DNA from 2 places in the Ruminococcus sp. OM04-4AA genome. Region 1 is predicted to be linked to the other one. Evidence: predicted binding sites of a transcription regulator. Region 1 holds the regulator's gene; the other holds the start of a gene.
The links. The regulator HrcA, encoded in region 1, represses chaperone genes, less so after heat shock. The targets are predictions, from matches to a motif close to TGTTAGCACTCNNNNNNNNNGAGTGCTAACA.
Positions count from the first base shown of each region.

Region 2: a site for HrcA is predicted at 2,007-2,037, ahead of DXB52_RS09430 (co-chaperone GroES). Genes of this name have one in related genera too.

Region 1 covers NZ_QTZH01000033.1:19,081-24,754, forward strand. The annotation lists gene dnaK (molecular chaperone DnaK) at 1-543, opposite strand, end outside; gene grpE (nucleotide exchange factor GrpE) at 592-1,245, opposite strand; gene hrcA (heat-inducible transcriptional repressor HrcA) at 1,273-2,322, opposite strand; gene DXB52_RS10280 (glutamate-5-semialdehyde dehydrogenase) at 2,671-3,921, opposite strand; gene DXB52_RS10285 (GNAT family N-acetyltransferase) at 4,132-4,644, opposite strand; gene DXB52_RS10290 (hypothetical protein) at 4,690-4,983, opposite strand; gene DXB52_RS10300 (xanthine dehydrogenase family protein molybdopterin-binding subunit) at 5,230-5,674, opposite strand, start outside.
Region 2 covers NZ_QTZH01000028.1:19,502-25,175, reverse strand. The annotation lists gene groL (chaperonin GroEL) at 45-1,670, opposite strand; gene DXB52_RS09430 (co-chaperone GroES) at 1,704-1,988, opposite strand; gene DXB52_RS09425 (hypothetical protein) at 2,158-2,469, opposite strand; gene codY (GTP-sensing pleiotropic transcriptional regulator CodY) at 2,488-3,267, opposite strand; gene topA (type I DNA topoisomerase) at 3,429-5,504, opposite strand; gene dprA (DNA-processing protein DprA) at 5,518-5,674, opposite strand, start outside.

The sequences.
Region 1 (5,674 bases):
CTCGATAACGGATACATCGAATGTACCACCACCAAGGTCGTAAACCATGATCTTCTGCTCTTTCTCGTTGTCAAGACCATAAGCAAGTGCAGCTGCTGTAGGCTCGTTGATGATACGTTTTACATCAAGTCCTGCGATCTTACCTGCATCTTTTGTAGCCTGACGCTGAGCATCGTTGAAGTAAGCCGGAACTGTGATAACAGCTTCTGTTACTTTCTCACCAAGGTATCCTTCTGCATCTGCTTTCAGTTTCTGAAGGATCATTGCAGAAATCTCCTGTGGAGAATATTTCTTATCGTCAATATCTACTTTATAATCTGTTCCCATCTCTCTTTTGATGGATGAGATTGTTCTTGCTGCGTTTGTTACAGCCTGACGTTTTGCAGGCTCACCTACAAGACGCTCTCCTGTCTTTGTAAATGCTACAACAGACGGTGTTGTTCTTGCGCCTTCTGTATTCGCGATAACTGTTGGCTGTCCACCTTCCATAACGGCAACACAGCTGTTTGTTGTACCAAGGTCAATACCAATAATTTTTCCCATGATAAATTTCCTCCTCTATCTAATCTCTGAATCTTGTTAAAAATCAAATTAGTTTGCTACTTTTACCATGCTGTGTCTCACAACACTTTCACGGTACATGTAACCTTTCTGGAATTCTTCTGCGATGATGTTCTCACCGAGCTCATCATCTTCCACATGCATTACTGCGTTGTGGAAATCCGGATTGAATTCCTGACCAACTGCCTCAATTGGTTTTACTCCAACGGATTCCAGTGTAGTCATAAGCTGTTTGTAGATCTTCTCCATTCCTTCTACGAACGGAGCATTCTTCTCCTCCTCCGGTACGGAACCAAGTCCACGCTCGAAGTTATCCACAACCGGAAGAATCTTTTCTATGATATCTTTCGCTCCGATCTCGTACATCTGGGATTTCTCCTTCTCAGATCTCTTGCGGAAGTTATCAAACTCTGCCATCTGACGAGTAACGCGGTCTGTGAGTTCCTCGATCTTCTCGTCTTTCTTGTCCTTCTTCTCTTTCTTTCCGAAGAACTTTTTCTTACCTTCTGATGCTGCTTCTGAATCTCCTTCAGTCTCAGTTGCTTCCTCTGTCGCTTCTTTCGCTTCAGTCTCAACTTCCTGGGCATCTTCTGTTTCTACTGTCTCTTCAGCTTCTGCCTGCTCTTTCGCAGCCTTTGCTTTCGCCTCTTCAACAGCTTCTTTTACCATATCTTCTTTGCTCATGTTCTCTGTCACCAGCTTTCTACCTTCCTATTCTTTTGGTTCTTTATTATAAATCGCATCCAACTCACATTGTAAAGTCTTCAGCGTCTTCATGACATGTTCATAATCCATTCTCTTCGGACCGATGATTCCAATCGTTCCTTTCATGCCTTCTCCCAGTTCATAAGTGGCGGTAACAACACTGCAGTCTTTCATAGTCTTAACCGGAGTTTCATCTCCGATGTAAACCTGTATGCCGTTGTTCTCCTCACTTGCCAACGTCTCTGTCACCAGATCAGCTAACTGCTGTTTCTCTTCGAATGCACTGATGATCTCCTGTGCACTCTGCTTATCACTAAGCTCCGGATATTTAAAAATATTCGTTGCGCCGCTTGTGTAGATCTCCATATCATTATCGACATGAATAATCTCTGCCACTGCGTCAAGCACATGACCAACAACCTCACTGTGGATACCGGCCTGTTCTTTTAATCTTGCGATCAGACCTAATGTGATCTGATCAATAGATAATCCATTCAGTGTCGTATTCAGAAGCATGTTCAGCTTCAACAGATTCTCATTACTTAAGGTTTCTCCAACTTCGATGATCTTATTCTTGATCACATTACCACCAAGTACGATAACTGCTACAATCTGTTCTTCATCCACCTGTGACAGCTGAATAAACTTCAATGTGTTCCTGCTGTTGACCGGTGCGGAAACCATCGTCGCATAATTGGTGTTAGAAGCAAGAACCTTTGCTGCCTGTTGGAGTACTTTCTCGACCTTATCTGTCTTCTCGAGAAGTGCATCCTCTCGTCTGCTGATCTCCTGCTCCTTGTTCTCCATCAGAAGATCTACATAAAAGCGATATCCCTTATCTGATGGAATTCTTCCTGCTGATGTATGCGGCTGGAAGATGTAACCAAGGTCTTCCAGATCTGCCATCTCATTCCTTATCGTTGCGGAACTTAATTTCAAATCTGTGTATTTTGAAAGGGTTCGTGATCCGACCGGTTCGCCAGTCTCCAGATAATTCTGTATGATGGCTTTCAATATCGTAAGTTTTCTTTCACTTAATTCAGCTTCTACAGACATCTCTGTGTTCCCCTTTCTTCTCATCTTTGTTTGTTATTAGCACTCTTTGTTTTTGAGTGCTAACACCTTACAGATACTAAGATAGCACCTCGATTTCTGTTTGTCAACACTGATTGTTATTTTTATAAGTTTTTTATTTTCTTCTTATTTTATTAATAGGATGCTTTTTGGGGGAGGGAATGTGATTTTATAGAAATGTTGTTGACTTGGATTGTAATTTTGTGAATTCCAGGCAAGCTTATAGCCAAATCATAAGTTGACTTGAATTATGATACATAAAATCCAGGTCAAAGACAAGTTTATTTAACTTACACTAATTGACCTGGATTTTAAAACCTGCTATCTATACTATCCCCTGATCTGTCCGTTTCCGAAGATAATATACTTTGTTGTTGTCAATGCTTCGAGTCCCATCGGGCCTCTTGCATGAAGCTTCTGTGTGCTGATTCCGATCTCAGCACCGAATCCGAATTCGAATCCATCTGTAAATCTTGTTGATGCATTTACATAAACTGCTGCCGCATCGATCTCATCCTGGAATCTCAATGCATTATCATAATCTTTTGTAATAATGGATTCTGAATGTCCTGTATTATATGTATTGATATGTGTGATTGCCTCATCAATGGAATCAACAATCTTCACGGAAATGATTGCATCCAGGTACTCTGTTCCCCAGTCTTCTTCTGTTGCCGGGATGATCTCAGAACTGATTGCCTGCGCTCTCTCATCTCCACGAATCTCTACTCCATGTTCTTTCAGTTTTGTTACGATCTTAGGCAAAGCTACCTCTGCAATCTTGGAATGAATCACAAGTGATTCACATGCATTACACACACCAAGGCGCTGTGTCTTCGCATTTTCAATAATATCTGTTGCTATCTTAATGTCTGCTGTCTCATCAACATATACATGACAATTTCCGGTCCCTGTCTCAATTACCGGAACAGTGCTGTTCGCAACTACATTTGCAATAAGTGCTGCTCCACCTCTCGGAACCAGAACATCGATCCAACCATGCATCTTCATCATCTCATTTACAACTTCTCTGCTTGTATCTTCTACGAGAAGAATGAGATCCTGGGATAACTTTGCTTTGCGAAGACCTGTCTTGATTGCACGCGTGATTGCCTTGTTAGAATGGATTGCATCACTTCCGCCACGGAGAATTACCGCATTTCCTGTCTTGAAGCAAAGGCCAAATGCATCTGCTGTCACATTCGGTCTGGATTCGTAGATGATTCCGACAACGCCAAGCGGTACGCGTTTCTTTCCGATACGAAGTCCGTTCGGTCTTGTCTTCATGCCAAGTACTTCTCCGATTGGATCATCCAGTGCAGCAATTTCACGCAGACCTTCTGCCATATCTTCAATTCGCTGTTCCGTCAGTGCCAATCTGTCGATCAATGACTGTTTCACGCCCTTATCTTTCGCAGCTTCGATATCCTTTGCATTCTCCTGTAAAATCAATTCTCTCTCTTCCACAAGTTCATTTGCCACTACGAGAAGTCCTCTGTTCTTTGCTTTTGTTCCCAGCTTTGCCGCTCCGCGGGATGCATTCTTTGCAAGTCTTCCAAGCATTTGCATGTATGTCTCCATTTCTGTTACTCCTTTCATCCGCATGTCTCTGTCAGTTTGTTTCTAGAAATCTGTTTCTATCTGTTTCTGTTATGTCATTTCTTAACTATGTCGAGAGTATACCACATACCTTTTCTTTTTTCTATATTATATAATGATGTGAGTGTCAAAAATAAATTTTTCCACTCACTGATGTAACCGACTTGCTCCATTGCTATGCAATTCTCGCAATCATATAATATCTTTCATCCAGATATCTCTTAAGAATCCGCCATATTTCTCCTTCGTAAGCATCTTCTTATATCCTTGTTTCATGACATTGGATCTGCTGAAAACATTTTCTGGATGTACGGTACAGAGCAGATACTGATATCCCCGCTGTCTTAAATCTTCTTCCGCATGCTGCATCATTTCATATTGTAAATGATGCCCACGAAACTCCGGCAGTACCACCGCTGTATCCATCATTGCACAAAGTTTCAGCTGCTCTTCTTCCATATTGAGATCATATCCAAGATTATCCGGATGCAGTCCCGGCAAAATTACGAAGAACATGGCTCCTACATTTTCATCTTCATCAACAGCAAGATACAAAAGTCCTCGTTCTTCTCTCATCCAGAAATCAAATTCCTCATACGGTTCTGCGACAAACCATTCTGGAACGTTCATCCCCTGGTCTACCTTATTTACAATTTCATACGCTTCTTTCAAGCGTTCTCTTCCGACGCGAATTATATTTATCATAAATAAACCTTCCTTGTACTCACTTTTTTCCATCTACTTTTAAAATTATTGTAACTGTTCTTGTAGTCCTGCAAAAAACAATTCATAAGGATCATCCTCACCTATAAGTACCGGCGAATTCTCTCCGCCACCATTCGTACTGCGCTTCATTGCGGCATAAAATTCATCTCCTGCCTGCACAATATCCATCGGATAAAGTTCATAACCCGCCTCACGACATACAGAGCAGAATGCTCCAAGAGAATCTTCTGCATCCCTTGTCTTTATGAACTGTTCTCTTAGTTTATCATCATGTCTTGCTTTGCGCTGTAATTCATCTAAAGCTTCTACTGCATTCATGTTTTCCTTCTCCTTCTGCTCTACTATTTCTATATCTTAGCATAGCCAGTATCACCTGTAAATCCTCTGAAAATTCTTCAACATTTGTGAGTCGCTCTGCATCCACAAAATTAATCTTATAATTTGGGAAGGTATTTTTCTAGATCTTCTGGCAATGTCAACATGAAAAATGAGAGCCAGAACAGCTCCCACATATAGTAACTATTCCAGCTCTCATTTTTTATACTTTCAAACAGAATCCGAAGTCTAACGCTCACAAATTCCTCTGTAAATCTTCTCCGCTGTCATCGGCAGTTCTCTAATGATCACTCCTGTCGCGTTCTGGATTGCATTGCTGATTGCCGGTGATGGTGTATTGATTACAATCTCTCCAATGGACTTCGCTCCGAACGGTCCTGTCGGCTCATAGCTGCTCTCGAACTCTACGCGGATTGTTCCAACATCAAGACGAGTCGGAATCTTATACTGCATCAGGGAATTGCTGAAGTTCTTTCCCTTTTCGTTATACACAACATCTTCATACAGTGCCATACCGATTCCCTGTGCGATTCCGCCTTCCACCTGCACACGTGCAAGGTTCGGATTTATAACTGTTCCGCAGTCTACGACTGCTACGTAATCGATCAGTTCAAGTACACCTGTCTCTTTGTCGATCTCAACTTCTGCCATACCAACCATGAATGGCGGTGGA
Region 2 (5,674 bases), on a different contig from region 1:
ATTCTATTCTTATAGAAATTCTGCAAATCTTCCTGATGGATAGATTACATCATTCCCATTCCACCTGCACCGCCTGCTGGCATAGCCGGTGTATCCTCTTTAATTGTAGATACAACAGACTCTGTTGTAAGAAGTGTAGAAGCAACACTTGTTGCGTTCTGAAGAGCACTTCTTGTAACCTTCGCTGGATCAAGGATTCCCTTCTCAACCATATCTACATATGTCTCATTGTAAGCATCGAATCCTGTTCCTACTTCAGACTCTCTTACTTTGTTTACAATAACTGCTCCCTCAAGTCCTGCATTCTTTGCGATCTGAGCCAGAGGAGCTTCCAGTGCTTTCAGGATAATCTTGGCACCTGTCTTCTCATCTCCCTCAAGAGTCTCTGCGAATTCTTTTACCTTCTTAGAAACATGGATGTATGCGGATCCACCACCACCGATGATTCCTTCTTCAACTGCTGCTCTTGTAGCATTCAGAGCATCTTCCATACGAAGTTTAGCTTCTTTCATCTCTGTCTCTGTAGCTGCACCTACACGGATAACAGCAACTCCGCCTGCAAGTTTTGCAAGTCTCTCCTGAAGTTTCTCTCTGTCGAAATCAGATGTTGTCTCTTCGATTGCTTTCTTGATCTGTCCAACACGATCTGCGATTGCGTTCTTGTCTCCACATCCGTCAACGATAACTGTATTCTCTTTCTGAACCTTAACAGATTTTGCACGTCCAAGCTGATCCATTGTAGTTTCTTTAAGATCAAATCCAAGTTCTTCAGAAATCACCTGTCCGCCTGTCAGAATTGCGATATCCTGAAGCATCTCTTTTCTTCTGTCACCATATCCCGGTGCTTTTACTGCCACAACATTGAATGTTCCACGCAGTTTATTCACGATCAGAGTTGTAAGTGCCTCACCCTCGATATCCTCAGCGATAATAAGAAGTCTTGCACCAGACTGAACGATCTGCTCAAGAACCGGAAGAATCTCCTGGATATTGGAAATCTTCTTGTCTGTGATCAGGATATATGGATCATCAAGAACAGCTTCCATCTTCTCCATGTCTGTTGCCATATATGCGGAAATATATCCACGGTCAAACTGCATACCTTCTACAAGGTCAAGCTCTGTCTGCATTGTCTTGGACTCTTCGATTGTGATAACTCCGTCATTGGATACTTTTTCCATTGCATCTGCAACCATCTGTCCGACTTCATCATCTCCTGAAGAAACTGCAGCAACTCTTGCAATCTGCTCTTTTCCGTTAACTTTGCTGCTCATCTCACGGATTGCTTCTACAGCTTTATCTGTAGCTTTCTTCATTCCTTTTCTCAGGACGATCGGGTTTGCTCCTGCTTCAAGGTTCTTCATTCCTTCGTGAACCATTGCCTGTGCAAGAACTGTAGCTGTTGTTGTACCGTCTCCGGCAACATCATTTGTCTTAGCTGCAACTTCTCTGATCAGCTGTGCACCCATGTTCTCAAATCCGTCTTCCAACTCAATCTCTTTGGCGATTGTCACACCGTCATTTGTGATAAGCGGAGCACCGAATGATTTATCAAGTACTACGTTTCTTCCTTTTGGTCCTAATGTTACTTTAACTGTATCAGCTAACTGATTCACACCTCTTTCAAGTGCTGCTCTTGCTTCTGATCCGTATTTGATTTCCTTTGCCATTTTAACTGCATCTCCTTTATATTCGTCTAGGTATTACTCTACAATTGCAAGAATATCATTCTGCTTTACAATGATGTATTTCTCTCCTTCAAGCTCTACATCTGTTCCGGCATATTTGGAATAAATTACTTTATCTCCAACCTTAACCTGCATTACAACTTCTTTCCCATCTACAACTCCGCCAGGTCCGACTGCGATTACTTCAGCTTCCTGTGGCTTCTCTTTTGCCTGTCCCGGTAATACGATTCCGGACTTTGTTGTCTCTTCTGCTTCTAACTGTTTTAAAACGATCTTGTCACCTAATGGTACTAATTTCATTGTAATTCCTCCTTACTTTATTAGCACTCCTTTCTCTCGAGTGCTAACCCATGAATATAAAATAGCACTCCCCATTTCATTTGTCAACACAGTTTACATATTTTTTATAAAAGAAAAGCTATGGGGCTTTCTCTGCCTCACAGCTTTTTCTTTCGTCTCTAAAACTTCTCTATGATCTTCTTTCGTTCATCTCATAGAATCCGTTCTCAATTTTAAATTTCAGAAGATTCCTGTCTTCAGACTGGTACCTCTCTTTCACAACACCGGAACAGCACAACAGCTCTGTCCCCGTTGAAATATAACATCTGTATTTTGCATCCAGCAGAATCGTTGTCAGAGGATTTTCCATCACTTCAAGATAAATGTAATCTTCTTCTGTATCATAATGATCCACCTTACAGGCTCTTGTTGTATCATCAAAAATAGCATCTGCTGAAATCACTTTTTCCATCTGCAGATCAACCGGATTTCCCTCGTACATCTTGTCTTCTCCTTCTGCTTACATCCGTTCTTTCTCAATCCTCTCGAGCTCTGTGAATACATAATCATTCAGAACTTTAATATAAGTTCCTTTCATTCCTGAAGAACGTGATTCAATGACTCCTGCACTTTCAAACTTGCGGAGTGCATTCACGATAACTGATCTTGTAATCCCCACACGATCTGCCACCTTGCTGGCAACCAAGATTCCCTCTGTACCATCAAGTTCTTTAAAGATATGAATGATTGCTTCCAGCTCTGAGAAAGAAAGTGTGCTGATTGCTGCCTGAACAACATGTTCTTTTCTTGTCTCTTCCGCACTTTCTTCATTCACTGAACGAAGCATCTCAAGTCCTACTACAGCAGTACCATATTCACTGAGAATAATATCATCAATAGAATACGTTGCATCCTGTTTGTAGATAAACAATGTTCCGAGACGCTCCCCGGCAATATCTATTGGTGTGATGATTGCCTGACATCCTTCCACAGCATCTGAAGAAAAACCAAGTGTCTCCAGATTAACATTCTCTTTTGTAGACAGAACACTCAGCAATCTTTCATTAAGCATATTATCAATATGAGATCCTACGGATTCTGTGATCAGTTCACTGATTTCTCTCACCTTATTGCTTTTGCTGACTCCAAGAATCTTTCCCTTCTTGCTGACTACCAGCACATTTGAGTCCAAAATCTCTGTCAGTACCGCACAGATATCATTAAACACAACTTTGCTGGAGTTATTATTATGCAGCAACTTATTAATCTTTCTGGTCTTATCCAATAATTGTACGCTCATTGTCTCCTCCACATGATTTGCTCTTATTTACTACTTCTAGCAAACAGTAACTATTATTTCCCAAGTTGTATACACAAATCAAATTTCAAATTCCTTACTAGCTTATATTATCATACAATTCAGAAAATAGCAACGTTGTGTTTTTCTGTTTTTTGAAATATTTAATCTTCTTTCTTAATTGTTTCCATATATCCGCACTTTTCATCAGCACAAACTAATTTATTGCCTTTTTCTACCATGTATCCACCACATTCCGGACATTTCTTACTGGATGGCTTCTGCCAGGACATAAATTCGCATTCCGGATTGTCCTCACATCCATAATACTTTCTTCCCTTTTTTGTTTTGCGGATAACAACTTCTTTTCCACACACAGGACACGGAACTCCGATCTTTTCTAGATATGGTTTTGTATTTCTGCATTCCGGGAATCCCGGGCATGCAAGGAATTTACCATGCGGACCGTATTTGATCACCATGTTACGACCACACTCTTCACAGATTACATCTGTTACTTCATCTTCAATCTTAACTTCCTCAAGCTCTTTTTCTGCAATTTTAACAGCTTCTTCAAGATCCGGATAGAAATTACGGATTACTTCCTTCCACGGAACTTTTCCTTCTTCAACCATATCAAGAAGACCTTCCATATTCGCTGTAAAATGAACATCTACAATACTTGGGAATGACTGTTTCATAATATTATTAACAACTTCACCAATCTCTGTCAGATAAAGGTTCTTGCCTTCTTTTGTAATATATCTTCTTCCAAGGATCAGCGAAATGGTTGGTGCATAGGTACTTGGACGTCCGATTCCAAGCTCTTCCATTGTCTTTACAAGACTCGCCTCCGTATAATGTGCCGGTGGCTGCGTAAAATGCTGTTTTGGATCAAATTCTTCTTTTGTAAGAACAGAATCCATGCTAAGATGTCCGACCAGTACATTGCTCTCTTCCTTCTCTTCCTCTGCCTCTACATACACAGATCGGAATCCATCAAATGCAATCCTTGCCGTTGATACAGTAAAGCAGTACTCACCTGCTCCAATCTTAACTGCTGTTGTCTCATACTTCGCCGGCTGCATACGGCTTGCTGTGAAGCGCTTCCAAATCAGCTGATACAAACGGAACTGATCTCTGCTTAATGAATCCTTGATTGCGGCCGGTGTACGTGTAATATCTGTCGGTCGGATGGCCTCATGCGCATCCTGGATCTTCTTGTCCGCGGACTTTGCTTTTGTTCCTTCTGCAACATATGCTTCTCCGTAAGTCTCAGCAATATAGCTTCTTGCTGCTGCATCAGCTTCCTCTGAAATACGTGTAGAATCTGTACGAAGATAAGTGATCACACCAACGGTTCCGTTTCCTTTAATGTCAACACCTTCATACAGCTGCTGTGCAATACGCATTGTCTTCTGTGTACCAAAATTCAATGCTTTGGCAGCCTCCTGCTGCAGCGTACTTGTCGTAAATGGAAGTGGAGCTTTACGCGTCCTCTCACTGTTCTTGATATCTGTAATCTGGAACTCTTCATTCTCTAATTTCTTCAAGATCTCGTCCATCTCTTCTTTTGAATGAATCGCCATCTTTTTCTTCTCTGTTCCGTAGAACTTCGCTGTCAGAGGACGTTTCTCACCTTTTACTTTCAGTTGTGCATCCAATGACCAGTACTCTTCCGGAATAAATGCATCAATCTCTGCTTCCCTGTCTGCAACAATACGAAGTGCGACTGATTGTACACGTCCGGCACTCAACCCACGCTTTACCTTTGCCCAAAGCAATGGACTGATCTTATATCCAACCATACGATCAAGCTCTCTTCTTGCCTGCTGTGCATCCACAAGATCCATGTCAATATCGCGTGGTGCTTTCAAAGATGCTTTCACGGCATTCTTTGTAATCTCGTTAAATGTAATACGACGCATTTTCTTCTCGTCCAGCTTCAAGGCCGCAGCAAGATGCCAGGAAATAGCCTCTCCTTCACGGTCAGGGTCGGTTGCAAGATAAACTTTGTCTGATTTCTTCGCCTCTTTTCTGAGTGCTGCAAGAATCTCTCCTTTTCCACGAATAGTAATATATTTTGGTTCGTAGTCATTCTCCACGTCAATTCCAAGCTGACTTTTCGGCAGATCCCTGACGTGTCCCTGTGACGCTGCAACTGTATAATTGCTCCCTAGAAACTTTTTAATCGTCTTCACCTTTGCAGGAGACTCCACGATTACAAGATAATGTGCCATAAAAACTATACTCCTATTTTATTCTGATATAATAATTCTTTGTTATTTCACGAATGTATCCCTGCAGTTCCAGTGTAACAAGAATGCTCATCAATTTTCTGATCTCCACCCGAGATTCCTGCGCAATCTGATCCACATTCTTAGGATACAAACCGACACAACTATACACC